Regions from separate parts of the Streptomyces sp. RK9 genome, predicted to be linked through region 2. Evidence: riboswitches for the same ligand, from Rfam matches in the RefSeq annotation. Region 2 holds a riboswitch; each other region holds the start of a gene.
What was found. Region 2 has a riboswitch for cobalamin ahead of metE (5-methyltetrahydropteroyltriglutamate--homocysteine S-methyltransferase). Riboswitches for the same ligand answer to the same signal wherever they lie in the genome.
Positions count from the first base shown of each region.

Region 1: linked by a shared signal. The riboswitch ahead of AB6L24_RS08545 (ABC transporter substrate-binding protein) and the one ahead of metE (5-methyltetrahydropteroyltriglutamate--homocysteine S-methyltransferase) in region 2 are both predicted to bind cobalamin.
Region 3: linked by a shared signal. The riboswitch ahead of AB6L24_RS31560 (ribonucleoside-diphosphate reductase subunit alpha) and the one ahead of metE (5-methyltetrahydropteroyltriglutamate--homocysteine S-methyltransferase) in region 2 are both predicted to bind cobalamin.

Region 1 is NZ_CP173703.1:2,156,674-2,166,009, reverse strand. Features, by position in the region: gene AB6L24_RS08570 (hypothetical protein) at 1-218, opposite strand, end outside; gene AB6L24_RS08565 (DUF6355 family natural product biosynthesis protein) at 440-730, opposite strand; gene AB6L24_RS08560 (MmcQ/YjbR family DNA-binding protein) at 923-1,372, opposite strand; gene AB6L24_RS08555 (ABC transporter ATP-binding protein) at 1,452-2,264, opposite strand; gene AB6L24_RS08550 (FecCD family ABC transporter permease) at 2,333-3,376, opposite strand; gene AB6L24_RS08545 (ABC transporter substrate-binding protein) at 3,373-4,416, opposite strand; cobalamin riboswitch at 4,474-4,661, opposite strand; gene AB6L24_RS08540 (VOC family protein) at 4,675-5,148, opposite strand; gene AB6L24_RS08535 (helix-turn-helix domain-containing protein) at 5,145-6,056, opposite strand; gene AB6L24_RS08530 (haloacid dehalogenase-like hydrolase) at 6,232-7,386, shown strand; gene AB6L24_RS08525 (asparaginase) at 7,480-8,448, opposite strand; gene AB6L24_RS08520 (hypothetical protein) at 8,589-8,948, opposite strand; gene AB6L24_RS08515 (arsenate reductase family protein) at 9,170-9,336, shown strand, end outside.
Region 2 is NZ_CP173703.1:4,631,645-4,640,980, reverse strand. Features, by position in the region: gene AB6L24_RS19070 (bifunctional 2-methylcitrate synthase/citrate synthase) at 1-213, opposite strand, end outside; gene prpB (methylisocitrate lyase) at 262-1,167, opposite strand; gene AB6L24_RS19060 (MmgE/PrpD family protein) at 1,167-2,684, opposite strand; gene AB6L24_RS19055 (short-chain fatty acyl-CoA regulator family protein) at 2,907-4,346, shown strand; gene AB6L24_RS19050 (short-chain fatty acyl-CoA regulator family protein) at 4,351-5,769, opposite strand; gene aceA (isocitrate lyase) at 6,149-7,435, shown strand; cobalamin riboswitch at 7,546-7,764, shown strand; gene metE (5-methyltetrahydropteroyltriglutamate--homocysteine S-methyltransferase) at 7,925-9,336, shown strand, end outside.
Region 3 is NZ_CP173704.1:2,537,246-2,546,581, forward strand. Features, by position in the region: gene AB6L24_RS31540 (cytochrome P450) at 1-622, shown strand, start outside; gene AB6L24_RS31545 (GlxA family transcriptional regulator) at 654-1,625, opposite strand; gene AB6L24_RS31550 (hypothetical protein) at 1,719-1,997, shown strand; gene AB6L24_RS31555 (ribonucleotide-diphosphate reductase subunit beta) at 1,910-2,950, opposite strand; gene AB6L24_RS31560 (ribonucleoside-diphosphate reductase subunit alpha) at 2,950-5,406, opposite strand; cobalamin riboswitch at 5,537-5,696, opposite strand; gene AB6L24_RS31565 (hypothetical protein) at 5,802-6,482, opposite strand; gene mctP (monocarboxylate uptake permease MctP) at 6,591-8,213, opposite strand; gene AB6L24_RS31575 (DUF3311 domain-containing protein) at 8,210-8,491, opposite strand; gene AB6L24_RS31580 (YbdD/YjiX family protein) at 8,626-8,826, opposite strand; gene AB6L24_RS31585 (carbon starvation CstA family protein) at 8,823-9,336, opposite strand, start outside.

The sequences.
Region 1 (9,336 bases), 2.5 Mb from region 2:
GCCCGGTCGGCCCGCCGCAACGCGTCCTCCGCGTCACCCTTTCCCCACTCGACGAGCTGCCCCTCGTCGGCGGGCGGCGAGCTGGACGCGGACGGCTCGGCGGACCGGTCGGACGAGCCACCGGACCGCTCGGCCGGGCCGCCGCAGGCCGCGGCCAGGAGGACGACGGTCGCGCCCAGGGCGGCGGTGCGCGCTGTCGTACGTATGCGAGAGATCATCAACTGGCTTTCCGGCAGTGCCTGGAGCGGCTCGGGTACGTCGACTCGGGTACAGCGACTCGGGTGGGTCACGCAGGCACAGACTGTAACTTATTGGTACAGACCAGTAGAAGCCGCCCCGGAGGGAAACGGCGGCGGCCCGGGTGCGCGCTGGTGCGCGCGCCCGGGCCGCTGGTGGCGCTGCCCGCCGGCAGCGTCACCTTCTCACCGAAGTCCGGCCGTCAGCAGGTGCGGTTGACGTAGTGCGCCCCCTGGATCTTGCTCGCCGAGCCGAGCCACGTCTTGCCGGGGCCGACGCAGCGCTCGTAGTCGGGCGCCATGGAGACCCTGACGTGGATGACGACACGGGAGCCGTCCGACGTGCAGTGGTTGTAGAAGGCGTCGGAGGAGGTCTCGTAGAAGCCGCACGGGTCGGCGGCCGCGGGGGTCGCGGTGACGGTCACCGCGCCCAGGGACGTGAACGCGAGAGCGGTGGCGGCGAGGGCGCTGGTCACCAGGCGACGGACAGACACGGGGAACTCCTTGGTGAGGGGGGTCGGTTCGGCCCGGAACCGTGCGCGGTCCGGGGCGGCTTTCGGCCCGAGGATCGCAGCCCCGCGGCGCCCCGGTTGATCGAATGGCGCCCCGTTCACCTGGAAGAACGTTCCCCCCCTCCGCCGATCGGATGGATCTCCTCCGTTTGACCCCCGCGGGACCCGTCACCTCTACCCCGTCGGACCCGGCACCGGGGGTGGGCCGCCGACCCGCGCCGCGAGCCGCTTCGGAGCCTGAACGCGGTAGCTCTCGGTGAGGAGTTCCGCCACCTCGGCCCAGTCGGTGTCCTCGTCCAGGCGCATGCCCACGACGTTGCGGCCCCAGGATTGGCGGAAGAACGGGGCGCCCGCGTTGGTCAGCGCCTCGAACTCCTCGCCGCCCGAGCGGAACGTGAGGGTCGTCGTGAGCCCTTCGGTCGCGACGGCCCGCGCCGACGGGGAGTGCGAGCGGGTCCAGTCGGTCAGGTAGACGTGCGCGAAGGTCGCGGTGCGGATGCGCCAGCGGGTGCCGATCCAGGCCGGTTCCTCGTGCGCCTCGGGGAGGTTCAGGCACACGGCGCGCAGGTGGGTGAGGACGTCGAGGGGGACCTCGTCGTCGTCCGGGATCCTCTGGCTCGTCATGGGCCCTCCCCCTGGCTGCGGGTCTCCGGTGGGTTCGCGACGGGTTCTCCGGTGAGTTCGCCGCGGGTTTCCGGCGAGTCTAAGGACCCGGCTGCCGCGGTGGCGTGCGCAGGAAGCGGACCGACACGTGGTCCAGCGCGTCCGCCGGTGGCGTCACGCGCGCCCGCACCCCGTACACCTCCGCGATCAGCTCCTCCGTGACGACCTCGGCGGGCGTGCCGTGCGCGTACGCCCTGCCCTCCCTCAGGACCAGGATCTCGTCGCAGAACATGGCGGCCAGGTTGAGGTCGTGCAGGGCGATCACCGTCGTCACGGGGAGCGAGGCGATCAGGTTCAGGAGGTCCAACTGGTGCTGGATGTCCAGGTGGTTGGTCGGCTCGTCGAGGAGCAGTTCGCGCGGGGCCTGGGCCAGGGCGCGGGCGATGTGGGCGCGTTGGCGTTCGCCACCGGAGAGGGTGTGCCAGGACTGGTCGGCCCGGTCGGTGAGGGAGGTGCGGTCCAGGGCGTCCCGGACGGCCCGCTCGTCGGCGGGGGTGGTGCCCGACCACGGCCTGCGGTGCGGGATGCGGCCGAGGGCCACCACCTCCCGCACGGTCAGCTCCACCTGCGTGGTCGCGTGCTGGTCGACCACCGCGAGCCTGCGCGCCGTCTGTCTGCGGCCGAGCCGGGGCAGCGGCGTGCCGTCCAGCGTGACCACCCCCGCCGCGGGCGCGAGGACACCCGCGAGGAGGCGCAGCAGCGTGGACTTGCCGGAGCCGTTCGGGCCGATGAGGCCGAGGGTGGTGCCCGGCCGGGGGGCGAGGGTGATGCCGTCGACGATGAGGCGGCCTCCGGCCTCGTGCGCGACCCGGGCCGCCGCGAGTCCGGCGGGTGCCGGATTCTCGTACGTCATCGGCTTCTCGTACGCCGTCGACTTCTCGTGCGCCGTCGGATCCTCGCGCGTCACGGGCTTCTCGTACGTCATCGGCTCCTCCGCGTCCGGTACAGCACCGCCACGAACGCCGGTACGCCGATCAGTGACGTGACCACCCCCACCGGGACCTCCTGCGGGTCGAGGACCGTGCGGGCGAGGGTGTCCACCCAGATCAGGAACACCGCGCCCGCGAGCGCCGTCACCGGGAGCAGCCGCGGATGGCCCGCGCCCACCACCGCCCGGGCCGCGTGCGGCAGCGCCAGGCCCACGAACCCGATCGCCCCGGCGCTGCTGACCAGGGCCGCCGTCAGGAGCGCCGTGGTGCACAGGAGGAGCACGCGCACCCGGCCCACGTGGACGCCGAGGGTGGCCGCCGCGTCCTGGCCGAAGGCGAACGCGTCCAGCGTGCGGGCGTGCAGCAGGCACACGGTGAGCGCGACGACGAGCACCGCGCCGCACGTCCAGACGTCCGTCCAGGCCGCGCCGCTCAGCGAGCCGAGCAGCCAGAACAGCACGCCGCGGGTGGTCTCCGCGTCGGCGGCGGTGAGGACGACGAAGGAGGTGAGCGCGGAGAAGAGCTGCATCGCGGCGACCCCGGAGAGGACCACCCGGTCCGTGGTGTCGCCGAGGGTGTGGCTGAGCAGCAGGACGAGCGCGAACGACACGACGGCGCCGATGAACGCGCCCGCCGACACCGTGAGCGCTCCCCCGCCGACGCCGAGGACCACGACGGCGACGGCGCCCGTGGACGCCCCGGAGGAGACACCGAGCACGAACGGGTCGGCGAGCGGGTTGCGCAGGAGCGACTGGAGCACCGCCCCGCACACGGCGAGGCCCGCGCCGCACACCGCCGCGAGGACCGTGCGCGGCATCCGCAGGTTCCACACGATGCCGTCGCGGATCGGCGTCAGCTCCGCCTCGCCCCAGCCGAGGTGGGCCGCCACGGCCGACCACACGTCGGGCACGGAGATGTCGGCGGGGCCGATGGTGACGGCCACGGCGACGGAGAGGAACAGGACCGCGAGTCCGGCCAGGGCGAGGAGTCCGCCGCGCAGCGCGACGCGCAGCCGGCCGCCCGCGGCGCCCCTCACTTCGCCAGGCCGAACTCGCGCAGCGCCGCCGCGACTTGTTCGATGCCGTCGACGGTGCGGATGCTCGGGTTCAGGGCCTGGCCGCTGAGCAGGACGTAGCGCTTCTTCTTCACGGCCGTGAGGTTCTTCGTGGCCGGGTTGGACTCCAGGAACTTGATCTTCTGGCGGGCGGACTCGGCGGACTGGGACCTGCGGGTGAGGTCGCCGATGACGAGGACGTCGGGGTCGCGGTCGGCGATGGTCTCCCAGTTGATCTGGGGCCACTCCTCGCGGGTGTCGGCGAAGGCGTTCTGCACGCCGAGTTCGCGGGTGATGACGCCGGGGGCGCCGCAGCAGCCCGCGATGTAGGGGGCCTCGGAGTTGGCGAACCAGTACATGAGGGTGGTGTCGGAGGCGTCGACGGACCCGGCGGCCCTCGCGGCCCGGGACTTGAGGTCCGCGATCAGCTTCTCGCCGCGCTTCTGCACGTCGAAGACGCGGGCGAGGTCGCGGATCTCGCCGTACACGGTGTCCATGGTGAGGGTCTTGGTGCGGGTGCCGTCGTCGTCACCGGCGTTGTCCTTGCCGGCGCAGTCGGTCGGCGAGACGTAGACGGGGACGCCGAGTTCGGTGAACTTGGCGCGGTCGGCGACGCCGCCCTTGCCGACGGTGTAGAGGAACGAGGCGCTGACGAAGTCGGGTTCCTCGTCGAGGACCTTCTCCAGCGACGGGTAGCGGTCGGCGAGCCGCGGGACCTTGGCGTTCTCCTTCTCCAGGCCCTTCAGGACGGGGTCCGTCCAGGTGCCGGTGCCCACCATGCGGTCGGCCAGGCCGAGGGAGAGCAGGATCTCGGTGGAGCCCTGGTCGAGGGAGACGGCCCGCTTCGGCGGAGCCTGCACCTTGGTCTTCTCGCCGCACGTGGTGAGGGTGACGGGGTAGCCGGGGCGCGCCTTGTCCGACGTCTTCGTCGGTGCGCCGCCGCACGCGGTCAGCAGGAGGAGGCCCGCACCCAGCAGGGCGGTGAGGGGTGTGCGGCGAGCGCGCCGCGTGGTCGAAGGCACACGTCTTCCCGAGTCTCAGGGCTCATGCGCGGAGCCTGGTCTGCGAACTCCGCCGCCCGTGCGGACGGCGGTGCCAGCAGGTCTTCGGACTCGGGTTCGTCCGGGCGGGGCCGCCTTCCCGGGGGTCCGTGGACTCCCAGTGGCCGCTGGCCCCGCCCGTCCCCCTCACCGCTGCGCGTCAGTTCCGGATTCCCACCGGATTCCCCGACCCAGGTGCGGGTACGACTGGCGTCCGCAAGCTATCACTCCGGTACGACATCAGCCCTGGTCGGGGCGGGGCTCACCGCGGTAGGTGCCGAAGGACCACTTGTTGCCCTCGGGGTCGGCGATCGCGAACTCCCGGCTGCCGTACGGCTGGTCCTCGATCTCGCGGATCACCTTCACGCCCGCGGTGGTGAGGCGGAGGTAGAGGTCGTCGACGTGGTCGGTGACGACGTACGCGCCGAACGTGCCCGGCTGCAGGCACCACTCGGCGGACTTCGGGTCATGGCTGCCGAGCATGACGCCGCCGCCCTCGGGCCAGTCGAGCTGGGCGTGGGCGACGCGGCCGCCGTCCTCGTACACGGCGGTGCGCAGGAAGCCGACGGTGCCGACGAGGAAGTCGATGAGGGCGGGGGCGTCCTGGGCCTGGAAGGTGGCCCAGACGTCGGCCGGGCGACGGTTCGCGGTGGCTTGACCGGTCTGGCCGGTTTGCGTGCTCTGCGCGTTCTGCGGGTTCTCGTTGCTGTTCATGCGTCCCAGTCTTCGCCGCCCCCGTGCCCCCCGGCTTGGATATTCCGGCACTCCTCGGCCGTCCAGGCGCTGGGGCTCAGGCCCGTGTACTGCTGGAAGTCCCGGACGAGGTGGGAGTGGTCGTAGTACCCGCGGTCGGCGGCGATCCGGGCGAGGTCGGGGCGCGCGCCCGCGGCGACCACGCGGACGACGGCGGCCTTCGCGTGCTGGAAGCGGATGAGGCGGGCGGCCTGCTTCGGGGTGACGCCGGTCTCGGCGCGGAACAGCGCCGACAGGCGGCGTTCGCTGAGGGCGACGTGCGCGGACAGGCCGCGCAGGGTGCCCGCGCCGCGGTGCCGGGCGAGCCAGGCCCAGGCCTCGCCGACCTCGGGCCGCACCGTCCCGGCGTGCTCCGCGTCGGCCGCGCGGCGGGCCAAGTAGGCGTTGAGGAAGGCGAACCGGTCGCTCCAGGTGTCCTGCTCGCAGAGGCGTTCGCGGACGTCGGCGGCGACCCGGCCGAGGACGTCGGTGCCGTCGGTGACGAGCTGTCCGGCCAGCTCGGCGGCGGGCAGGCCGAGGAGCGCGCGGGCCGCGAGCGGGTGCACGGCGAGCTGGATGCCGGCTTCGTGCTCGGGCTGGACGACGTAGGCGGGGCTCTGGTGGAGGCCGCCGACGACGATGTCCGTGCGGACGGCGTCGGGTCCGGTCGCCTGGCTCGGGGTGCGGCCCGTGGTGACGGGGCCGTCGAGGGAGAAGATCAGCGTGAGGTACGGGGACGGCAGGCCGCGGTGCAGGGCGGGGCGCTGCCCCTGGCTGCGGTAGCCGACGGCGGACACGACCGCACCGCCGGGCGGGGGCGCGGCCCGGACGAACTCGCGGGAGGCGGTGTCGCCGTCCCTCACCTCGGTGTCCGTAGCCGTGGGGCCCATGAAGCCATTGTGCGCGGGCGCGGGCGGGCCTGTCGTCCGGTGCGGCTACCCGCGTCCGTCCGTCCCATGCCCGGCACGCACGGTGACCTCGATCATGGGAATCGGGCACCTGGTCCTCGTAGCATGGCGCGCCGCTCCGGACGGGTCGGCGCAGCGCTCTCAGGGAACGGGAACCATGGCAATTCGAGCAAGGGGCAGGCTGGCGGTCGTCGGAGCGGCGGGGGCGCTGGCGGCGGCGGTGTTCGCGGGCGGCGCGCTGTGGCCGAGCGCGGCGGACGCGAAGGCGGCGGACGGCGAGGCGCCCACCCCGGCCGCCCGTGCCGCCGCGGCCGACCTCAAGCACTGGCCGAAGCCGGTGGCGGCGAAGCTCGGCAAGGTCATCGCGAAGAACGAGGGCAAGGGCGCGTACGCCGTCTTCGACGCGGACAACACGACGTACCGCCACGACCTGGAGGAGTCGCTCCTTCCGTTCCTGGAGATGAAGGGCGTCCTCAGCCGCGCGTCGATGGCCCCGTCCCTGAAGGTCATCCCGTTCAAGGACACGGCCACGCACAAGGAGAGCCTGTACAGCTACTACAACCGGCTCTGCGAGGTCGACGACCAGGTCTGCTACCCGTGGGCGGCGCAGATCTTCTCCGGCTTCACGCTGAAGAAGCTCAAGGGGTACGTGGACGACCTCCTCGCGTACGACAAGCCGATCCCGGCGACGTACTACGACGAGCACGGCAAGGTCACGAAGACCGAGGTGGAGCGGCCGGAGTTCTTCCCCGGCATGCGGGAGCTGTACAAGTCGCTGCGCGCGCACGGCATCGAGGTGTACGTGGTGAGCGCGGCCAGCGAGGACCTGGTGCGGATGGTGCTCGCCGACCCGAAGTACGGGTACGGCGTGAGGCCGCAGAACGTCATCGGTGTCGGCCTGCAGCTCCAGGACCCGAGGACGGGGCGGGTGACCAGCTCCCGCAAGGAGATCGCCGAGGGCCGGTTCGGCCCGAAGGACCGGGCGCGGCTCGCCAAGTACGAGCTGACGCCGAACCTGTGGGCGCCGCTGACCTGGTACCAGGGCAAGCCCGCCGCCATCTCCACGTACATCGACGAGTGGAAGAAGCCGGTCCTCGTCGCCGGGGACACCCCCGTGAGCGACGGCCCGATGCTGTTCCACTCGGCGGACGTGCGCAACGGCGGTGTGCGCGTGTGGGTGAACCGCAAGGACAGCTACATGAAGCAGCTGGACGGGATGAAGCGGAAGAACGCGGCACGGCAGCGGGAGTTGGGGCAGCCCGTGACGGCGGACAAGCGGTGGCTGACGGTGACGCCGGAGCAGATCGGCTGAGCGGAACGGCCCGCTGTGCACAACGGGAGCCCCTGGGTCAGCCGACCCAGGGGCTCCCCCCGTGCGACCGGGGCCGCCGCCAACAGCCCCGGGCTATCCGGCCCGCAGCCGCTCGAACGCCGCGGCCGTCGCCGCCCGGTCCGCGCCGTCGGCCAGCAGTGCGTGCAGGAGCAGGCGGGCCTTGGGCGCGTCGAGCTGGCCCGCGGAGATCAGGCCGCGGGCCAGCAGGTCGGACTCCGAGCCGGGGCCGCGGTAGGTCTCGGTGAGCAGCGGGCCCGCACCCGTGCGCGAGGCGAGGACGACGGGCATCCGCGCCGCCGCGGCGGCCAGCGGCTCGACCAGCCACTGCGGCGCGTGGCCCGCGCCGAACGCGGCGACGACCAGGCCGTCGAAGCGGTCGTCCACGGCCTCCAGAAGCTCGCCGCCGTCGCCGAGGGACAGCGTGAGCAGGGCGACACGGGCGGGGGCGCGGAGCCGCAACGGCCGCTCCACCGTGGGCTGTACGGGGCGCAGCAGAATGTGCGGGACGCCCTCCACGACACGGCCGAGCGGGCCCGCGCCCGGTGAGGCGAAGGTGGCCACGGACGTGGTGTGCGTCTTGCGCACGTGCCGGGCGGCGTGGATCTCGTCGGCGAGGACCGTGAGCACGCCGAGGCCGCGGCAGTCCGGGTCGGCGGCGATCGCGAGCGCCGCGGCGAGGTTCGCCGGGCCGTCCGCGCCCGGCAGGTCGGGGCGGCGCATCGCGCCCGTGACGACGACGGGCTCGCGGGGCGCGCAGACCACGTCGAGCAGGAAGGCCGTCTCCTCCAGGGTGTCGGTGCCCTGCACGACGACCGCGCCGTGCCCCGCCGCGGTGGCCTCGTCCACCCGCCCGGCCAGCTCGGCGAGGTCCGCCAGCGCCAGGGAGGATCCGGGGAGTCGGCGGACGTCGTGCAGCTCGATGTCCACCCCGGCGGGGACCGGGGCGGCGGCCAGGGTCTGGGCGCCGGTGAGACGGGTGTGGTCCCCGCCCTGCGCGGAGATGGTGCCGCCGAGGGTGAACACGCTGACGGTCTTGGGCACGGGGGCTCGCTTCCGTGGGCGGGGAGATGGGCAAGAGAGGGGACGGGGTGGGGCGGGTGGGCCCCCTGGGGCCTCTCCCCGCTTCCACCCCGTCGCGAAACGGGCGGACCGCGCCGGGTGCGGCGCGGCCCCGGTCCGCGTCAGCGGCTGTAGCGCATCAGGGCCCGCACCATGTGGCAGGTGGTGTCCGACGGCGGGTGGATGCCCACCGTCTCCGCCATGGTGCGTATCCGGACGTTGCTCGCCTGGTTCGGCATCAGGACGCCCGCGTCCAGCAGGGCGATGGCCAGGCGCATGGCCTTGAGGCGGCGGTTGTGCGTGATGTACCAGTCGCGGGGGCGGCCGGGGGGCAGGGGGCGCTTCTCCAGCGGGACGTACGGCACGTCGCAGAGGGTGGGGTGGTCCGGGCGCGGGGCGCGCGACCTGCGCGCGGGACGCGGGGCGGCGGCGTTACGAGTGCGGGTGACACCGGGCTTCGACGGCAGTGCGGCAGCGGGCACAGGCATCCTCCTGTCGCGTTCAGGAGCCCTCGCGGCCCCTTCGAACATTGCTACCAGTTTACTGCCCACCACTGACAATCAGCAGTCCACGCGGATCGCCAAACCCGCAGGTGGACAGGGAACTTGCCGCTCCGTCACGGCAGTTCCGCGAGGTGCGCGTGGGACTCGCCGAATTCGAACACCGACGGGGTGTGCGGGCGCGCGGCGCTAGCGTGTGGGCCATGGAGATCTGGATCAACCCCGCCTGTTCGAAGTGCCGCAGCGCGCTGTCCCTGCTCGACGAGGAGGGCGTCACGTACACCGTCCGACGCTACCTGGAGGACGTGCCGAGCCCCGACGAGATCCGCGCCGTCCTCGACCGCCTCGGCCTGGAGCCCTGGGACATCAC
Region 2 (9,336 bases):
CGTGCCCAGCTGGTCGGCGTCGGGCAGCTCGCCGTGCCACAGCAGATGGGCGACCTCCTCGAAGGAGCAGCGGGCGGCCAGGTCCTGGACCGGGTAGCCGCGGTAGGTGAGGGAGTTGGTCTCCTCGATGACGGTGGAGATCGCGGTGGTGTCGGCGACGACTCCGGCGAGGCCGCGGTGGACGGCGGGCTGTGCGGGTGTGGCGGTGGTCATGTGGGGCTCCTCGGACAGAGGGCGGGGCGGGCGGCGGGTGAGCGGACGTCAGGCGCCCGGCGGGAGGCGGAAGTCGAAGACGGCCGAGTCGAAGGCCGCGTACTCCTCGTAGCCGAGGACTTCGTAGAGCCGCGACCGGGTCTGCATGCGCGGGACGAGCGACTCCTGGGTGCCCTCGGCGGCGAGGGTGGCGAGGCCCTCCTCGACGGCTCCCATCGCGAGCCGGAAGAAGGTGACCGGGTACAGGGCGATGTTGTAGCCGAGGTTCTCCAGGGCGGCCGTGGTCAGGAGCGGGCCCTTGCCGAACTCCGTCATGTTGGCGAGCAGCGGTACGTCGACGGCCTTGCGGAACGCCTCGAACTCGGCCTCGGCCAGGAGTGCTTCGGGGAAGACGGCGTCCGCGCCCGCGTCGACGTACGCCTTTGCCCGGTCGATCGCTGCGGCCAGGCCCTCCACGCCGCGCGCGTCGGTGCGGGCCATGAGCAGGAAGCCGGGGTCGCGCCGGGCGTCGGCGGCCGCGCGGACCCGCTGCGCCATGTCGGCGGTCGGTACGAGCGTCTTGCCGTCGAGGTGTCCGCAGCGCTTGACGGGGATCTGGTCCTCCAGATGCATCCCGGCGATCCCCGCGTCCTCGAAGAGCTGTGTGCTGCGGGCGGCGTTGAGGGGCGCGCCGAAGCCGGTGTCGGCGTCGATGAGGACCGGCAGATCGGTGACGCGGGTGACCTGCTGGGCGCGGGCGGCGATCTCGGTGGCGGTGGTGAGGCCGATGTCGGGCAGGCACAGCTCGGCGGCGAGGACACCGCCGGAGAGGTAGGCGGCCTCGAAGCCGTGCTCCTGGATGAGCTTGGCCGCGTACGGGTTGACGGCTCCCGGCATCCGCACGAGCCGTCCGGAGGCGAGCTGCGCGCGCAGGTCCTTGCGGCGTTCGGCGGGGGTGGTGCGGGTGTGCAGCATCAGAACAGGCCCTTCGGGAGCGCGCTGTCGTACGCGGTGACGGCGGCGGCGTCGACCGCGGGGAAGAGGCCGGCGAGGCCCGCCGTGTCCAGCTCGGCCAGTCGGCCCGCCGCGTCCAGGAAGGCGTCACGCGCGCCCGGCGTGACGACGCCGTCGGTGAGGGTGTCGAACTTGGCGGTGTAGCCGTCGCGGCCGTAGGGGCGGGCCCCGGCCGGATGGGCGTCGGCGACGGCGAGTTCGTCCTCGACGACGGTGCCGTCGTCGAGGGTGATGACCGCGCGGCCGCCGAAGGCACGGCGTCCGGGGTCGGGGTCGTGGTAGCGGCGGGTCCACTCCGGCTCCTCCACGGTGGTGATCCTCCGCCACAGCTCGACGGTGTCCGGGCGGCGGGCCCGGTCGGGGGCGTAGGAGCGTTCGTGGTGCCAGGTGCCGTCCTGGAGGGCGACGGCGAAGATGTACGGCACCGAGTGGTCGAGGGTCTCGCGGCTGGCCGTGGGGTCGTACTTCTGCGGGTCGTTCGCGCCCGAGCCGATCACGTGGTGGGTGTGGTGGCTGGTGTGCAGGACGACGGAGCGGACGCGGTCGAGCGGGCCGGTCCGCTCACGCATGCGCCGCGCGAGGTCGATGATCGCCTGCGCCTGGTACTCGGCCGAGTGCTCCTTGGTGTAGGTGTCGAGGATCGCGCGGCGCGCCTCGCCGGGACCGGGCAGCGAGACGGTGTACGCGGCCTCGGGCCCGTCGAGCATCCAGGCGAGGAAGCCGTCCTCGCCCTCGTAGATCGGCGCGGGCGCGTCCTCTCCGCGCATCGCCCGGTCCACGGCCTCGATCGCCGCCTTCCCGGCGAAGGCGGGGGCGAACGCCTTCCAGCTGGAGATCTCGCCCTTCCGGGACTGCCGGGTCGCGGTCGTGGTGTGCACCGCCTGCCCGACGGCCTGATGCACGGTCGGCGTGGGCAGCCGCAGCATCGCGCCGAGCCCGCAGACCGTGGCCGCGCTCAGGTGCGCCACGTGGTCGATGCGGTGCGCGTGCAGGCAGATGCCCTTGACCAGCGCGACATGGATCTCGTACGCGGCGACGATGCCGCGCAGCAGATCGGCGCCGGAGCGGCCGGTGTGCTGGGCGACGGCGAGCAGCGGCGGGATGTTGTCGCCGGGGTGGGAGTAGTCGGCCGCCAAGTACGTGTCGTGGAGGTCGAGTTCGCGAACGGCCGTGCCGTTGGCCCAGGCCGCCCACGCGGGTGGCACGCGGGTGGGGCTGCCGAAGACGGTGGCGCCGGGGGCGGTCGCCGGGTGTGCGGTGGCCTGGGCGCGGGCGACGGCGACCGGTCGGCGCAGCAGTGCGGCCAGGGCGACCGAGGCGTTGTCGATCACCCGGTTGACGGCCATGGCGGCGGCCTCCGGGTCCAGGTCGGCGGCCTCCTGGGTGCCGGTGGCGACGGCGGCGAGTTTCCAGGCGAGCTGCTCCTCGCGGGGCAGCCGGTCGGCGCTGGGGTGGACGCGTACCTGATGGTCGATCACGGGGCTCCTCGCGGTGTGCGGCCGAGCGGAACCGCCCGGGTCCGGGGGTTCGCGCCTTCCGTGCCGATCATTCCCGTCCCAGGGCGCGCGGGCGACGGCTCCAACCTGCGAAATCCGTACCGCCGTTCGCTGTGAAACTGCGAATTCTGCGAAAGATGCGGATGGTAACTTCGCAACAACGGACCGCTCGGGCACCGCCCGCGGGGAAGGAGCGCGGCACGCATGGCACGGCCTCCCGCACGGAAGATCTACGCGCACGCCAAGCTGCGGAGGCTGCGCGCCGAGCGCGGCATGAACCAGGTCGAACTGGCCCGTTCGCTCGGCATCTCCACGAGCTATCTGAATCAGATCGAGCACAGCCAGCGCCCGCTGACCGCGCCGGTCCTGCTGCGCATCGCCGACGTCCTCGGCGTGGAACCGGAGTTCTTCTCGGAGGCGGCGGAGGAACGGCTCGCCACCGACCTCCGGGCCGCCCTCAGCGACGAGGCCACCGGCGTCACCGCCACCCCGGAGGAGGCCGTCGAGGTGGCCCGCGACCACCCCGAGGTGGCCCGCGCCCTGGTGGCCCTGCACCACCGCTACCGGGACGCGGCCGAGCAGGTCGCCGCGCTCGCCTCGGCCGACGCGCCGGGCGTCGCCCTGCCCCCGGCCGAACCGCACGACGAGGTCCGCGACTTCTTCTACGCCCACCACAACCATTTCGAACCGCTCGACAGCGCGGCGGAACGCGCGGCCCGGGACTGGGGTCTCGAACCGTCCCGCCCGGCCACCGACGTCCTGGAGCGGCGCCTGGCCGACCACCATCACGTCACGGTGGTGCGAGCGGCACCCGAACGCGCGGCGGACGCCCGCCGCTTCGACCCGACGAGCCGCCTCCTGCTCCTCTCCCCCTGGCTCACCGAGGGCCAGCGCGCGTTCCAACTCGCCACCCAGATTGCCCTGTTGGAGCACCGCCCGCTGCTCGACACACTGGTCGACGCGGCCGGGCCGACGTCCGCGCAGGCCGCGGCGCTGACCCGCATCGGCCTCGCGAACTACTTCGCCGGTGCCCTGCTGATGCCGTACGCGGCCTTCCTCGCCGCCGCGGAGGAGCTGCGCTACGACATCGAGCTGCTCCAGGCGCGCTTCGGCGTCGGCTTCGAGACGGTCTGCCACCGCCTCAGCGCCCTCCAGCGCTCCGGGCGGCGCGGGGTGCCCTTCTCGTTCCTGCGCGTGGACCGCGCGGGCAACGTCTCCAAGCGCCAGTCCGCCACCGACTTCCACTTCTCCCGGCTCGGCGGCACCTGCCCGCTGTGGACGGTGTACGAGGCGTTCTCGGCGCCCGGCCGGATCCTCACCCAGGCCGCCGAGATGCCCGACGGCAAGCGCTACTTCTGGGTGGCGCGCACGGTCACCCGGGGCGGCGCCGGACACCACGCGCCGCGCGCCGAGTTCGCCGTCGCCCTCGGCTGCGAGCTGCGCCACGCGCACCGCCTGGTCTACGCGGAGGGCGTCGCCCTGGACGACCCGCGCGCGGCGACCCCGATCGGCCTGGGCTGCCGCCTGTGCGAGCGCCGCGACTGCGCCCAGCGGGCCCGGCCCCCGGCCGGCGGGCGCCTCGCGGTCGATCCGGACCGCCGGACGTATGTGCCCTATCCGGTCGTGACGTCGGGCGACGCCTGACCCGTCAGGCCCTGCCCTGCCGCTCCCCCACCACCGGGTAGGGCACGAAGGTGCTGCTGTTCTCGTCGATCGCGAGGCTGCGGTCCAGCGGGGGCACGGCCCGTTGGGGGCAGTCGGTGCGTTCGCAGAGGCGGCAGCCCATGCCGATGGGGACGGCGGCCGAGGTGTTGTCGAGGTCGAGGCCGTCGGAGTAGACGACCCGGGAGGCGTGGCGGATCTCGCAGCCGAGGCCGATGGCGAAGGTCTTGCCGGGCTCGCCCCAGCCGCCGCGGTGCCGGGTGAGCGCGCGGGCGGTCCACAGGTAGCGCTGACCGTCGGGCATGGCCGCGACCTGGACGTGGATGCGGCCGGGCGCGGCGAACGCCTCGTACACGTTCCACAGCGGGCAGGTGCCGCCCGCGCGGGAGAAGTGGAAGGCGGTGGCGGACTGGCGCTTGGACATGTTGCCCGCGCGGTCGACCCGGACGAAGGAGAACGGGACGCCGCGCAGCCGGGGCCGCTGGAGGGTGCTGAGGCGGTGGCAGATCGTCTCGTAGCCGAGGCCGAAGTGGTCGCAGAGCCGCTCGATGTCGTAGCGGAACTCCTCGGCCGCGGCGTGGAAGCGACGGTAGGGCAGGATCAGGGCGGCGGCGAAGTAGTTGGCGATGCCGATGCGGGCCAGCGGCCAGGCCGCGGAGTCCGGCGCGAAGTCCTCCGAGGCGAGGGCGGAGACCTGGTCGGTGTGTTCCAGGAGCGCGAGCTGGGTGGCCATGCGGAACGCCTGCTGGCCGGGGCGGAGGCGGCCGGAGAGGTGCAGGACGCGGGCCGCGGGGTCGTAGTGGTGCAGGAGCTCGTCGGAGTCCGCGGCGAGGCGCACGCCGTGGTGGTCGGCGAGGCGCTTGGAGAGGACGCGGACGACCTCGCCGGGGCGGATGCCTATCTCCGCCGCGAACTGCTCGGCGGCCAGGTCGATGTCGTGGAGGTAGTTCTGGCGCCGGTAGAAGAACTCGCGGATCTCCTCGTGGGCGGAGCGCGGCTGCGCCACCGGGCCGGGACCCCGCCCCTCCGCGGCTTCGGCAAGCTGCTCGGTGAGGCGCTGGTTGCGGCGGCCGAGGTCGACCAGGAGCGTGGCCACGGCGGGCATGCGGGAGGCGAGGTCGGAGAGGTCGGTCGCGGACACCTGGCCGGTGGAGACCTCTCCGGTGAGGGCGTCCCGCAGGTCGGCCACCAGCCTGCTGGTGTCGCGCTCGGAGAAGAAGCCCGGGTCGACGCCGAACGCCTCGGTCAGGCGCAGCAGTACGGGCACCGTGAGCGGGCGGGAGTCGTGCTCCATCTGGTTCAGATAGCTCGGCGAGATGGCGAGGGTCCTGGCCAGGTCGGCCTGGCTCATGCGGCGTTCCTCGCGCAGGCGTCGCAGCCGCGCTCCCGCGTACGTCTTGCTCACTCGTGGCTCCCGTCCGACTCACTCATCCGAGGCTCCCTTCCTGTCGGGCACGCCCGCGATCGTAGTCACGCAGACTCGCCCCGCCAGCATTAACAGAGTTGGCAGAACCGCTGCGGAAGATTCGCAGAAGTTGGCACGCCTCCTCGCTTGCTGGCACTGAGTGCCGATGCCACAGTCGAACCGCGGCCCGCCGGACTCCGTCGGGCGGAGCGGAACCGGGGCGCGAACTCAAGCCCTGACGTCGGAGATCCCGGCCCTTCCGCCCGACTCGGCAGCATTGCTCACCTGTCCACGCACGGATCCGGTGGGCCGCACCCCAGATTGTTCAGGCACTCAGTGCCAGATGTTCGCACAGTTCACGAATCTCCGGGAGACGGTCATGGCACAGGCAGGGACGACGACGGCGACGGCCGAGGAGCTCGCGCGGCGGTGGGCGACCGACCCGCGGTGGCAGGGGATCGAGCGCACGTACAGCGCCGCGGACGTCGTGCGGCTGTCCGGCAGCGTCCGCGAGGAGCACACCCTGGCCCGGCGCGGCGCCGAACGGCTGTGGCGCCAACTGCACGAGCTGGACTACGTGCACGCCCTCGGCGCGCTGACCGGCGGCCAGGCGGTGCAGCAGGTCAAGGCGGGGCTGCAGGCGATCTACCTGTCCGGCTGGCAGGTGGCCGCCGACGCCAACCAGGCCGGGCACACCTACCCCGACCAGTCGCTCTACCCGGCCAACTCCGTGCCGCAGGTGGTCCGCCGCATCAACAACGCGCTGCTGCGCGCCGACCAGATCGCCACCAGCGAGGGCGACTCCGCCGTGGACTGGCTGGCCCCGATCGTGGCCGACGCCGAGGCCGGGTTCGGCGGCCCCCTGAACGCCTTCGAGCTGACCAAGGCGATGATCGCGGCGGGCGCGGCCGGCATCCACTACGAGGACCAGCTCGCCTCCGAGAAGAAGTGCGGCCACCTCGGCGGCAAGGTCCTCGTCCCCACCGCCCAGCACGTCCGCACCCTCAACGCGGCCCGCCTCGCCGCCGACATCGCCGATGTGCCGACCCTGATCGTGGCCCGCACCGACGCGCTCGCCGCCAACCTCCTCACCAGCGACGTCGACGAGCGCGACGCCGAGTTCGTGACCGGCGAGCGCACCGCCGAGGGCTTCTACCGGGTCCGGAACGGCATGGCCCCCGTCATCGCGCGCGGCCTCGCCTACGCCCCGTACGCCGACCTCATCTGGGTCGAGACCGGCACCCCCGACCTCGCCCAGGCCCGCGAGTTCGCGGAGGCCCTCCACGCCGAGCACCCCGACCAGATGCTGGCCTACAACTGCTCGCCCTCCTTCAACTGGAAGGCCGCGCTCGACGACGACCAGATCGCCAAGTTCCAGCGCGAACTGGGCGCCATGGGCTACAAGTTCCAGTTCATCACCCTGGCCGGTTTCCACTCCCTCAACCACGGCATGTTCGACCTCGCCCGCGGCTACGCCGACCACGGCATGACCGCGTACGTCGACCTGCAGGAGAAGGAGTTCGCCGCGCAGGAGCACGGCTTCACCGCCGTCAAGCACCAGCGCGAGGTCGGCACCGGCTACTTCGACCTGGTGTCCACCGCGGTCAACCCGGCCTCCTCCACCACCGCGCTCTCCGGCTCCACCGAAGAAGAGCAGTTCCACTAGGACGTGCCGAGGTCGGGGCCGTGCGGGCGTGCGCCCAAACGACCCCGACCCGTGTCTCATCTCACGTTCCGGAATGTGAACACCGCTGCCCAGGAGCGCGTCCACCCTCTAATCTGACGCGTGCAGCTGGTTCGCCCTGTCCGCCAGGCAGGCGCGTCGTAAGAGGGAACCCGGTGGGAATCCGGGACTGCCCCGCAGCGGTGAGTGGGAACGACCACCGTCATGAGCACTGGATCCGGCCGCGGATCCGGGAAGCGACGGTCAGTAGGTGTCCGCCTCGGCGGACGTGCCCGCGAGTCCGAAGACCTGCCCGTTGCCCGTACGTGACCGATCGCGTGCGGATATCCCGGTGACCTCGTGGGCGGGTCGGCGTGCATACAGGCGGAGCACCGTGCCAGTGGCGTGTGTGCGGTCCGTCCTGTTCGTCATCCCTTCGCGTCCGTGTCCCGTCCCGGGATTCTCAGGAGTCATCTCGCGAAGGAGATTTCCGTGACAGCGAAGTCCGCAGCCGCGGCAGCACGGGCCACCGTGTACGGCTACCCCCGTCAGGGCGCAGGCCGTGAACTCAAGAAGGCGATCGAGGGGTACTGGAAGGGCCGCGTCACCGCACAAGCCCTGAAGGAGACCGCGACGGAGCTGCGCCGCTCCACCTGGCAGCGCCTCGCGGCGGCCGGTGTCCACGAGGTGCCGACCGGCGACTTCTCGTACTACGACCACGTCCTGGACACGAGTGTCATGGTCGGCGCCGTTCCTCAGCGGCACCGCTCCGCCGTCGACGCCGACGCCCTCGACGGCTACTTCGCCATGGCCCGCGGCACCCAGGACGTGGCGCCGCTCGAGATGACCAAGTGGTTCGACACCAACTACCACTACCTCGTGCCGGAGCTCGGCCCCGACACCGTCTTCAGCGCCGACTCCACCAAGCAGGTCGCCGAGCTGAAGGAGGCCCTCGCGCTCGGCCTCGCCGCCCGTCCGGTCCTGGTCGGCCCCGTCACGTATCTGCTGCTCGCCAAGCCCGCCCCGGGCGTCGCCGCGGACTTCGAGCCGCTGACCCTCCTGGACCGGCTCCTTCCGGTGTACGCGGAGGTCATCGCCGACCTGCGCGCGGCCGGCGCCGCATGGGTGCAGCTCGACGAGCCCGCCCTCGTCCAGGACCGCACCCCGGCCGACCTCAACGCCGCCGAGCGCGCCTACCGCGACCTCGGCGCCCTCACCGACCGGCCGAAGCTGCTCGTCGCCTCCTACTTCGACCGGCTCGGCGACGCCCTGCCGGTCCTGGCGAAGGCCCCGATCGACGGGCTCGCCCTCGACTTCACGGACGCGGCCGCCGCCAACCTCGACGCGCTCGCCTCAGTGGGCGGCCTGCCCGGCAAGCGCCTCGTCGCCGGTGTCGTCAACGGCCGCAACATCTGGATCAACGACCTGGAGAAGTCCCTGGCCACCCTGGGGACGCTCCTGGGCCTCGCCGACCGGGTCGACGTCGCCGCCTCCTGCTCCCTCCTGCACGTCCCGATCGACGCCGCCGCCGAGCGCGACATCGACCCGCAGATCCTGCGCTGGCTCGCGTTCGCCCAGCAGAAGACCGGCGAGATCGTCACCCTGGCCAAGGGCCTCGCGCAGGGTACGGACACCATCGCCGCCGAACTCGCCGCCAACCGGGCCGACCTGGCCTCGCGCGCCGGTTCTGCGATCACCCACGACCCGGCCGTCCGGGCCAGGGCCGCGGCCGTCACCGACGCCGACGGCCGTCGCTCGCAGCCGTACACCGCGCGGGCGACCGCCCAGCGCGCCCACCTCGGCCTGCCGCTGCTTCCCACGACCACCATCGGCTCGTTCCCGCAGACCACGGAGTTGCGCGCGGCCCGCGCCGACCTGCGCGCGGGGCGCATCGACACCGCCGG
Region 3 (9,336 bases), on a different replicon from region 2:
CGGAGAGCCGCTCGCCGATCAGGAGATCCACGACCATGTGGTCTCCCTCGTCGTCGCGGGCGCGGAGAATGTCGCGTCCACGCTGGCGTGGACGTTCCATCTGCTCACCGAACACCCCGAGCAGGAAAGGCGGTTGGTTGAAGAAGTAAATTCCGTGGCGTCGGGACGCCCGGTGGCCTTCGCCGATCTCAAGGAGCTGCCGCACACCCGCAATGTCGTCACGGAGGCGATGCGTATACGTCCGGCCGCGTGGATTTTCACGCGCCGCTCGGTGGCCGAGACCGACCTCGGCGGCTATCGCATTCCGGCCGACGCGGACATCGTCTACAGCGTGTACGCGATGCAGCGCGATCCGCGTTCGTTCGAGCGGCATCTGGAGTTCGACCCGGACCGCTGGAATCCGGAACGCGCCGCGAGCGTCCCGGAGTTCGCGATGATGCCGTTCAGCGTCGGCAACCGTAAGTGCCCCGGGGATCACTTCAGCCTGGCGGAGCTGACCCTCATCCTGGCCACCGTCCTGCCGAAGTGGCGCCTCAGCCCGGTCGAGTCGACCGACACGGCCACCAAGGTCGGCATCACGCTGCACCCGAAGAAGCTGGTCCTGCGCGCCGAACGGCGCTGACCCGGGGCCCGTGGCCGGCTCGCCCCCGCTCTCAGGCGGCCGAGTCGGCCCCGGGCCCGCGGAACGTCCGACGGTAGGCGTTGGGTGTGGTGCCGAGCGCGCGGACGAACTGATGGCGCAGCGCGGCCGCGTTCCCGAATCCGGCGCGGCCCGCGATCGCGTCCACCGTCTCGTCCGTCGCCTCCAGCAACTCCTGGGCGTGAAGGAGGCGTTGGCGCAGCAGCCAGCGGTAGGGCGTCGTGCCCGTCTCCTGCTGGAAGCGGCGCGCGAACGTGCGCGGCGACATATGGGCGCGGGCGGCGAGCTGGTCGACGGTCAGCTCCCGGTCGAGATGGCGCTCCATCCACGCGAGCACCTCGCCGACGGTGTCGCAGCGGGTGCGGGGCAGCGGCCGCTCGATGTACTGGGCCTGGCCGCCGTCGCGGTGCGGCGGGACGATCATCCGGCGCGCGATGGCGTTGGCGACCTCCGTGCCGTTCTCCTTGCGGACCAGGTGCAGACAGGCGTCGATGCCCGCGGCGGTGCCCGCGGAGGTGATGACGGGGTCCGCGTCCACATAGAGCACGTCCGGTTCGACGATCGCGCGCGGATGGCGCCGCTTCAGCTCATCGGCGTGCCGCCAGTGCACGGCGCACCGCCGCCCGTCGAGCAGCCCGGCGGCGGCGAGCACGAAGACGCCCGTGCACACGCTGAGCACCCGGGTGCCGCGGTCGGCGGCGCGGCGCAGGGCGTCGAGCAGGTCGGGCGGGAACTCCCGGGTGACGTAGGAGTCGCCGGCCGGGACGGTGATGAGGTCGGCCTCCTCCAGGCGGTCGAGGCCGTGCGCGGCGGTGATCGAGTACCCGGCGTGGGTGGAGAGCACGGGGCCCTCGGCGGAGGCGACCGCGAAGTCGTACACGGGAAGCCCCTCGTCGCTGCGGTCGAGGCCGAACACCTCGCACACGACGCCGAGCTCGAAGGGGTGCACGCCGTCGAGCACGACGGCGGCCACGTTGGTCAGCATCCTGCCAGTGTGCCGCAGGGCTGGCAGGAAATCGAGGTCGTACGACAGTCCTGCCACTGACGGCGAAGGACGGCCGGCGCGAGAGTGGATGTCATGAACGCACACGACGCACTCAACACGCTGGCCGTCCTCGGAGTCTTCCTGCTCATGGCGCTGCCCTCGCTCATCGGCCACGCGCACGACCGGCGGATCGACCGCCAGCTGCGCGAGGCCGAGCGAGGGCAGCAGCTCTCAAGCCGGAGCCCGGCTCAGGACCCGGTCCGGGTCCCGGCTCAGGACCTCGCTCAGAACTCGTCGTCGAAGGAGACCGAGCCCTCCACGGCGACCTGGTACGCCGAGGGGCGCCGCTCGAAGAAGTTGGTCAGCTCCTGAACGCCCTGCAGCTCCATGAACGAGAACGGGTTCTCGGAGCCGTAGACCGGCGCGAAGCCGAGGCGCTGGAGGCGCTGGTCGGCGACGCACTGCAGGTACTCGCGCATCGACTCGGTGTTCATGCCGGGCAGGCCGTCACCGCACAGGTCGCGCGCGAACTGCAGCTCGGCGTCGACCGCCTCCTTCAGCATGTCCGTGACCTGCTGCTGCAGCCGGTCGTCGAACAGCTCCGGCTCCTCCTTGCGGACGGTGTCCACGACCTCGAAGGCGAAGCTCATGTGCATCGTCTCGTCGCGGAACACCCAGTTGGTGCCGGTCGCGAGGCCGTGCAGCAGACCCCGGCTGCGCAGCCAGTAGACGTACGCGAAGGCACCGTAGAAGAACAGGCCCTCGATGCACGCCGCGAAGCAGATCAGGTTCAGCACGAACCTGCGCCGGTCGGCCTGGGACTCCAGGCGGTCCAGCTTCTCCACCGAGTCCATCCACTTGAAGCAGAACTCGGCCTTCTCCCGGATGGACGGGATGTTCTCCACGGCCGCGAAGGCGGCGGCGCGGTCGTCCGGGTCCGGCAGGTAGGTGTCGAGCAGCGTCAGATAGAACTGGACGTGCACGGCCTCCTCGAACAGCTGCCGGCTCAGGTAGAGCCGCGCCTCGGGGGAGTTGATGTGCTTGTACAGCGTGAGCACGAGGTTGTTCGCCACGATCGAGTCGCCGGTCGCGAAGAACGCGACCAGACGGCCGATCAGGTGCTGCTCCTCGGGCGTGAGCTTGGCCAGGTCGGCCACGTCCGAGTGGAGGTCGACCTCCTCGACGGTCCAGGTGTTCTTGATCGCGTCGCGGTAGCGCTCGTAGAAGTCCGGGTAGCGCATGGGGCGGAGCGTCAGCTCGAAGCCGGGGTCGAGCAGGTTCTTCTCACCAGATGTCGTGGTGGTGTGCAGGTCGGACTGGGACATTACTGGCAGGCCTCGCAGGACTCGGGGTTTTCCAGGGAGCAGGCGATCGCCTCGGGGTCGGTCACCTGCTGGGGGACGGGGGCAGCGGCGGCGGCCTGGCCGGACGCCGCGCGGGCGATGCGCGTCGCCGGGCGCGAGCGCAGGTAGTACGTGGTCTTCAGGCCGCGCTGCCAGGCGTAGGCGTACATCGAGGAGAGCTTGCCGATGGTCGGCGTCTCCAGGAACAGGTTCAGGGACTGCGCCTGGTCCAGGAACGGCGTGCGGTCGGCGGCCATGTCGATGAGGCCGCGCTGCGGGATCTCCCAGGCCGTGCGGTACAGGTCGCGGACGTCCTGGGGGACCCAGGTGAAGCCCTGCACCGAGCCGTTGGACTCGCGCAGCGCCTCGCGGGTCTGCGCGTCCCACACGCCGAGCCGCTTCAGCTCCTGCACCAGGTAGGAGTTGACCTGGAGGAACTCGCCGGACAGGGTCTCGCGCTTGAAGAGGTTGGAGACCTGCGGCTCGATGCACTCGTACACGCCCGCGATGGACGCGATGGTGGCGGTCGGCGCGATGGCGAGGAGCAGCGAGTTGCGCATGCCCGTCCTGCCGATACGTTCCCGCAGGGCCGCCCAGCGGTCGGGCCAGGTCAGCTCGACGTCGTAGTGGTCGGGGTGCAGGACGCCGCGCGCGGTGCGGGTCTTCTCCCAGGCGGGGAAGGGGCCGATGGGGGTCCCCCCTGCACCGGAGCCTGTCGAAGGTGCTTGGGGGCGCTCGGCGAGGTCGGCGGACGCCTCGTACGAAGCGAGCATGATGCGCTCGGCGATGCGGGTGGAAAGGGCGCGCGCCTCGGGCGAGTCGAACGGCAGCTTCAGCTGGAAGAAGACGTCCTGGAGGCCCATCGCGCCGAGGCCCACGGGCCGCCACTTGGCGTTGGAGCGCCCGGCCTGCTCGGTCGGGTAGAAGTTGATGTCCACGACGCGGTCGAGGAAGGTGACGGCCGTGCGCACGGTGGCGTCGAGCCGCTCCCAGTCGATGTCGCCGCTCGCCGTGTCGACGAACGCGCCCAGGTTCACCGAACCCAGGTTGCACACGGCCGTCTCGCCGTCGTCCGTGACCTCCAGGATCTCCGTGCAGAGGTTGGAGGAGTGGACGGTGTGGCCGGGCTCGGCGGTCTGGTTGGCCGTGCGGTTGGCGGTGTCCTTGAAGGTCATCCAGCCGTTGCCGGTCTGCGCGAGGGTGCGCATCATCCGGCCGTACAGCTCACGGGCGGGGATGGTCTTCTGCGCGAGACCGGCCGCCTCCGCCTTCTTGTACGCGGCGTCGAACTGCTCGCCCCACAGGTCGACGAGCTCGGGCACGTCGGCCGGGGAGAACAGCGACCACGGCTGGTCGGCGGCGACGCGGCGCATGAACTCGTCGGGGATCCAGTGCGCCAGGTTCAGGTTGTGGGTGCGCCGGGCGTCCTCGCCGGTGTTGTCCCGCAGCTCCAGGAACTCCTCGATGTCGGAGTGCCAGGTCTCCAGATAGACCGCGGCGGCGCCCTTGCGGCGGCCGCCCTGGTTCACGGCGGCGACGGAGGCGTCGAGCGTCTTCAGGAACGGCACGATGCCGTTGGAGTGCCCGTTGGTGCCGCGGATCAGGGAGCCGCGCGAGCGGATACGGGAGTACGAGAGCCCGATGCCGCCGGCGTGCTTGGAGAGCCGCGCGACCTGGTGGTAGCGGTCGTAGATCGAGTCCAGCTCGTCGAGCGGCGAGTCCAGGAGGTAGCAGGACGACATCTGCGGGTGCCGGGTGCCGGAGTTGAAGAGCGTCGGCGAGGACGGCAGGTAGTCCAGACGGCTCATCAGGCGGTAGAGCGCGGCGACCTCGTCCAGGGCCCGCTCGGAGGCGTCCTCGGCGAGACCGGCGGCCACGCGCAGCATGAAGTGCTGCGGGGTCTCGACGACCTTGCGGGTGATCGGGTGCCGGAGCAAGTAGCGGCTGTGCAGGGTGCGCAGGCCGAAGTAGCCGAAGCGGCGGTCGGCGCCGTCGGCGAGCGCGGCGTCCACGAGGCCGTCGAGGTGCTCCGCGTGCAGCGTGGCGAACTCGGCGGTGCGGTCCGCGATCAGGCCCTCGCGGTGGCCGACGGCGACGGACTTGGAGAACGACGTGACGCCCTGCGAGGCGGCTTCCTCGCGGATGCCGATGGTCAGGAGCCGGGCCGCGAGCTGCGAGTACGCGGGGTCCTCGGAGATGAGGCCGGCGGCCGCCTCGATCGCGAGCTCCCGCAGCTCCACCTCGTCGGCCTTCGCCGAACGGCCGCGCAGCGCGGCGGCGGCGACCCGGCCGGGGTCGGCGTCGGGGAGGTCGGCGGTGAGGTCGGTCAGGACGCGCAGCAGGGCGGTCCCCGGTCCGTCGGTGGTCTGCGCGGCCTGCTGGGCCTCGGCCTGCTCGGCGGCCTGCGCTGACGCGGGTTCGGCGGGCGCGATGGTCACGTGGTGCTCTCCCTCGCTCGGCTCTGGGCCTTCGAGGGGGCAGGACGGCACGGACGCGCCCGCGCAGGGGCGACTCCGCGTCCACCAACCCATTCCGCGAGGCCCGGACGTCTCTGGCACCGGGACCGGACGGTCCAGGTGCGCTGTCGGCAGGTCGTCGGACTCACCGGCGCATGTTGCGGGCGCGAGCGCACAAATGCGTACCAGTACACCGTTGCGGGACAGTTCCGGACTTGCACCGGATTCCCCTGCGGCGACAGCGAGGACGAGCATACATCTTGTGCTGGCTTTCGGTGCCACCCCTAGATGTTGTGTCGGAGGGTAGTGGCGCTGTCGCGCGACGGGGCGCCCTGAACCTCAACTCGGGGGCGGGGCGTGGCATTCCGAGGGGGCGTTCAGCCACCCGCGCCCGGCGGGTCCTGGGGCGCGCCGTCGCCGTCGCGGGGGATGTCGCCGCGCTCCACCGGCGTCGCGGGGGAGGTCTTCTTCGGCAGTACGGCGTCCAGCTCGGCCGCGTCCGCGCGGTGCGCCTCCTCGGCGGCGGCGCGCAGCGTGTCGCGGTCCACGAGGGCGGGGTCGGCGGAGAGCTGGATGCGCAGGCCGTGCTCGGAGCGGGCGTACGCGTGCCAGGAGCCGGACGCGTCGGTGCTGTCGGGCGCGCCGGGGCCCGGCGTGCGGTACCAGCCCTTGCCGTCCTTCTCGCAGCGCTTCGCGGGCGGGTGGAGGCCTCGGCAGGACGTGTCGTCGACGGTGCCCCGCTCCACGCCGACCTTGATCTGCGCGCCGCCCTTCCTCGCCACGTACACCGCCTGGAAGCCGTCGTCCCCGAGGACGCCCACGGACTGCTCCGCCAGCGTGAACCCGTCGGCCTCGGTCACGTACACGTGCGCCGTCCGGGTCTGGGCGGCGCGGGCGCGGTCCTCCAGGTCGGCCCGGGAGGGCGTCGATCCGGCGCCGGAGCCCGCGTCCTCGGAGGCCCTGTTCTCGGACCCGGCGGTCTCGGTGCCGCACCCGGTGAGGGCGAGGGGCGCGAGCAGCAGCAGGGCGGCGGGGAGCAGGAGGTGAGTGCGCGGCATGGGCCCATTCTTTCGTACGCCGGTTCGGGGCCGGAGGCGGCACGGCGAAGGCCGCCGCGCCCCGGGCGGGGACGCGGCGGCCTCCAGGCGGGGCCGGGGCCCCGGGCGTCAGTGCCCGGCACCCACCTTCGGCAGTTCGACCGCCACGCCCTTGTCGCCGGCGTCCGCGGTGTAGTCCTCCGGGGACGTCTCGTCGACGCCGTCGGGGGCGCCCGCGGCCCGCAGGACGAAGGTGAGGACGACGGTCACGACGACGTTCAGGACGAACGCGGTCAGGCCGATGTAGCCGATCTCACCGATGCCCGGGATCTCCTTGGACGAGCCGCCGAAGTGCTTCTGCGTCGGCGAGGCGACCCCGTACGCGGCGACCGTCCCGTAGATCATGCCGACCGCCCATCCCGCGAGCAGCGCCCACCGGTGGAACCAGCGCGTGAACAGGCCGCCGACCAGGGCGGGCATGGTCTGCAGGATCCAGATGCCGCCGAGGAGCTGGAAGTTGATGGCGACCGTCTTGTCCATGGTGAGGACGAAGGCGAGCGCGCCCACCTTCACCAGGAGCGAGACCAGCTTGGAGACCTTCGTCTCCTGGGCGGGTGTCGCGTCGGGCCTGATGAAGTCCTTGTAGATGTTGCGGGTGAAGAGATTCGCGGCCGCGATGGACATGATGGCGGCCGGGACGAGCGCGCCGATGCCGATGGCCGCGAAGGCGACGCCCGTGAACCAGTCCGGGAACATGTCCTCGAACAGCTGCGGGATCGCCAACTGCCCGTTCTCGACCTTCACTCCGGCCGCGATCGCCATGAACCCGAGCAGCGCGAGCAGGCCGAGCATCAGCGAGTACAGCGGCAGGATGGTGGTGTTGCGCCGGATCACGTCGCGGCTGCGCGAGGACAGCGTCGCCGTGATCGAGTGCGGGTACATGAAGAGGGCGAGCGCGGAGCCGAGGGCCAGGGTCGCGTAGGTCCAGGTGCCCGCGTCGCCCGGGACCAGGGAGCCGACGGGTTTGCCGGTGGCCTCGTTCGTCGCGGAGAACTTCTCATTGGCCGCGCTGAAGATGTCGTCGAAGCCGCCGAGCTTGATCGGGATGTAGATGATGGCCACCACGATCACGATGTAGATCAGGGTGTCCTTCACGAACGCGATCAGCGCGGGCGCCCGCAGCCCGGACGAGTAGGTGTACGCGGCGAGCACGCCGAAGGCGATGAGCAGCGGCAGGTCCTTGATGAACCAGTTCGTGTCCTCGCCGCCGCCGACGCCCATCACGTCCAGGACGGCCTGGATGCCGACCAGTTGGAGCGCGATGTAGGGCATCGTCGCGAGGATGCCGGTGACCGCCACGGCGAGCGAAAGACCCTTGGAGCCGAAGCGGCCCCGGACGAAGTCCGACGTCGTCACGTACCCGTGCTTGTGCGAGACGGACCACAGGCGCGGCAGGAAGGTGAAGATCAGCGGATAGACGAGGATCGTGTACGGCACGGCGAAGAAGCCGGCCGCGCCCGCCGCGTAGATCGCCGCCGGGACGGCGACGAAGGTGTACGCGGTGTAGAGGTCGCCGCCGAGCAGGAACCAGGTCACCCAGGTCCCGAACGACCGGCCGCCCAGGCCCCATTCGTCGAGGCTGTTCTCGTTCTCGGCCCGGCGCCAGCGGGACGCCAGGAAGCCCATGACGGTGACCGCGAGGAAGAAGAAGATGAAGACGGCGAGCGCGACGCCGTTCACGCCGTCGTTCACCGGGACGCACCTTCCTCGATGGCCTTGCGGGCGCGCTGGTCACGCTGCCACAGCTGGTAGGCGATCATCGTGAGCGCGGTCGAGATCAGCACCCACAGCATCTGGTACCAGTAGAAGAACGGGATCCCGATGAAGGTCGGGTCGGCCTTCGCGTACGAACTCACCCAGAGCATCGCCACGAAGGGCGCCACGAGGCAGAGGGCGATGACCACGCGGACCGGCGTGACCACCGGCTGTCTCACTTCAGGCGCAACTGGCACTTCAGGCGCATCTGACATACCGCGGCTCCGTTCCCTCACTTATCCCGTTCTTAACGTGCGGGAAATCTAAGTCAGAGATCTCGCGGTACGGAACCCCTGTCCGTATAACGGACGGGTACCGGAAGTGCCGTCGTGCCTGCTCAACGACGGACTCAGCAGCAGCGGAAGCCCGCGCGGGGGTCCGACTCCTGCCGGTCCGTCCGCATCCGCTCGAACGCGCGGCGGCTCGGCGCGACGGCGTCCGGATGATCTTTGCGGAGGTGCGCCACGTACCGCTCGTACGCGGACTCGTCGGTCAACTCCCTTACGTACCACCGCAGTCCGCGCAGCGCGCGCAGGAGGGGGCCGCTCATGGCGAGCCCGCCGTCTCGCGCTCCTGGGCCGCGGCGATTTCCGCCTTCTCCTCCTTCGTCGCGAAAAGACCGGCGGGCGCGACCGTCTTCGACTCCTCGAACGGCGCCTCGCTCAGCTTCGACGACAGCGGATCGCGGATGTGGCGCACGCAGATGCGCAGCGCGTCGGCGATCACGATCACGATGAGGAGCGCGAGCGCGGCCGAAAGGACGCCGTCCACCGTGGAGTTGGTGACGACGGTGTGCATGTCGTCCATCGACTTGGCGGGCGGCAGGACCTTGCCGTCGTCGATGGCGTCCTGGTAGATCGAGCGCTGCTTGAAGAAGCCGACGCGCGGGTCGCTGGAGAACACCTTCTGCCAGCTCGCCGTGAGCGTCACCGTGGCGTCCCAGACCAGCGGAACGCCCGTGATCCAGGCCCACTTGAGGCGCCCGGACTTCACGAGCAGGGTGGTGCAGACGGCGAGCGCGACGGCCGCGAGGAGCTGGTTGGCGATGCCGAAGATCGGG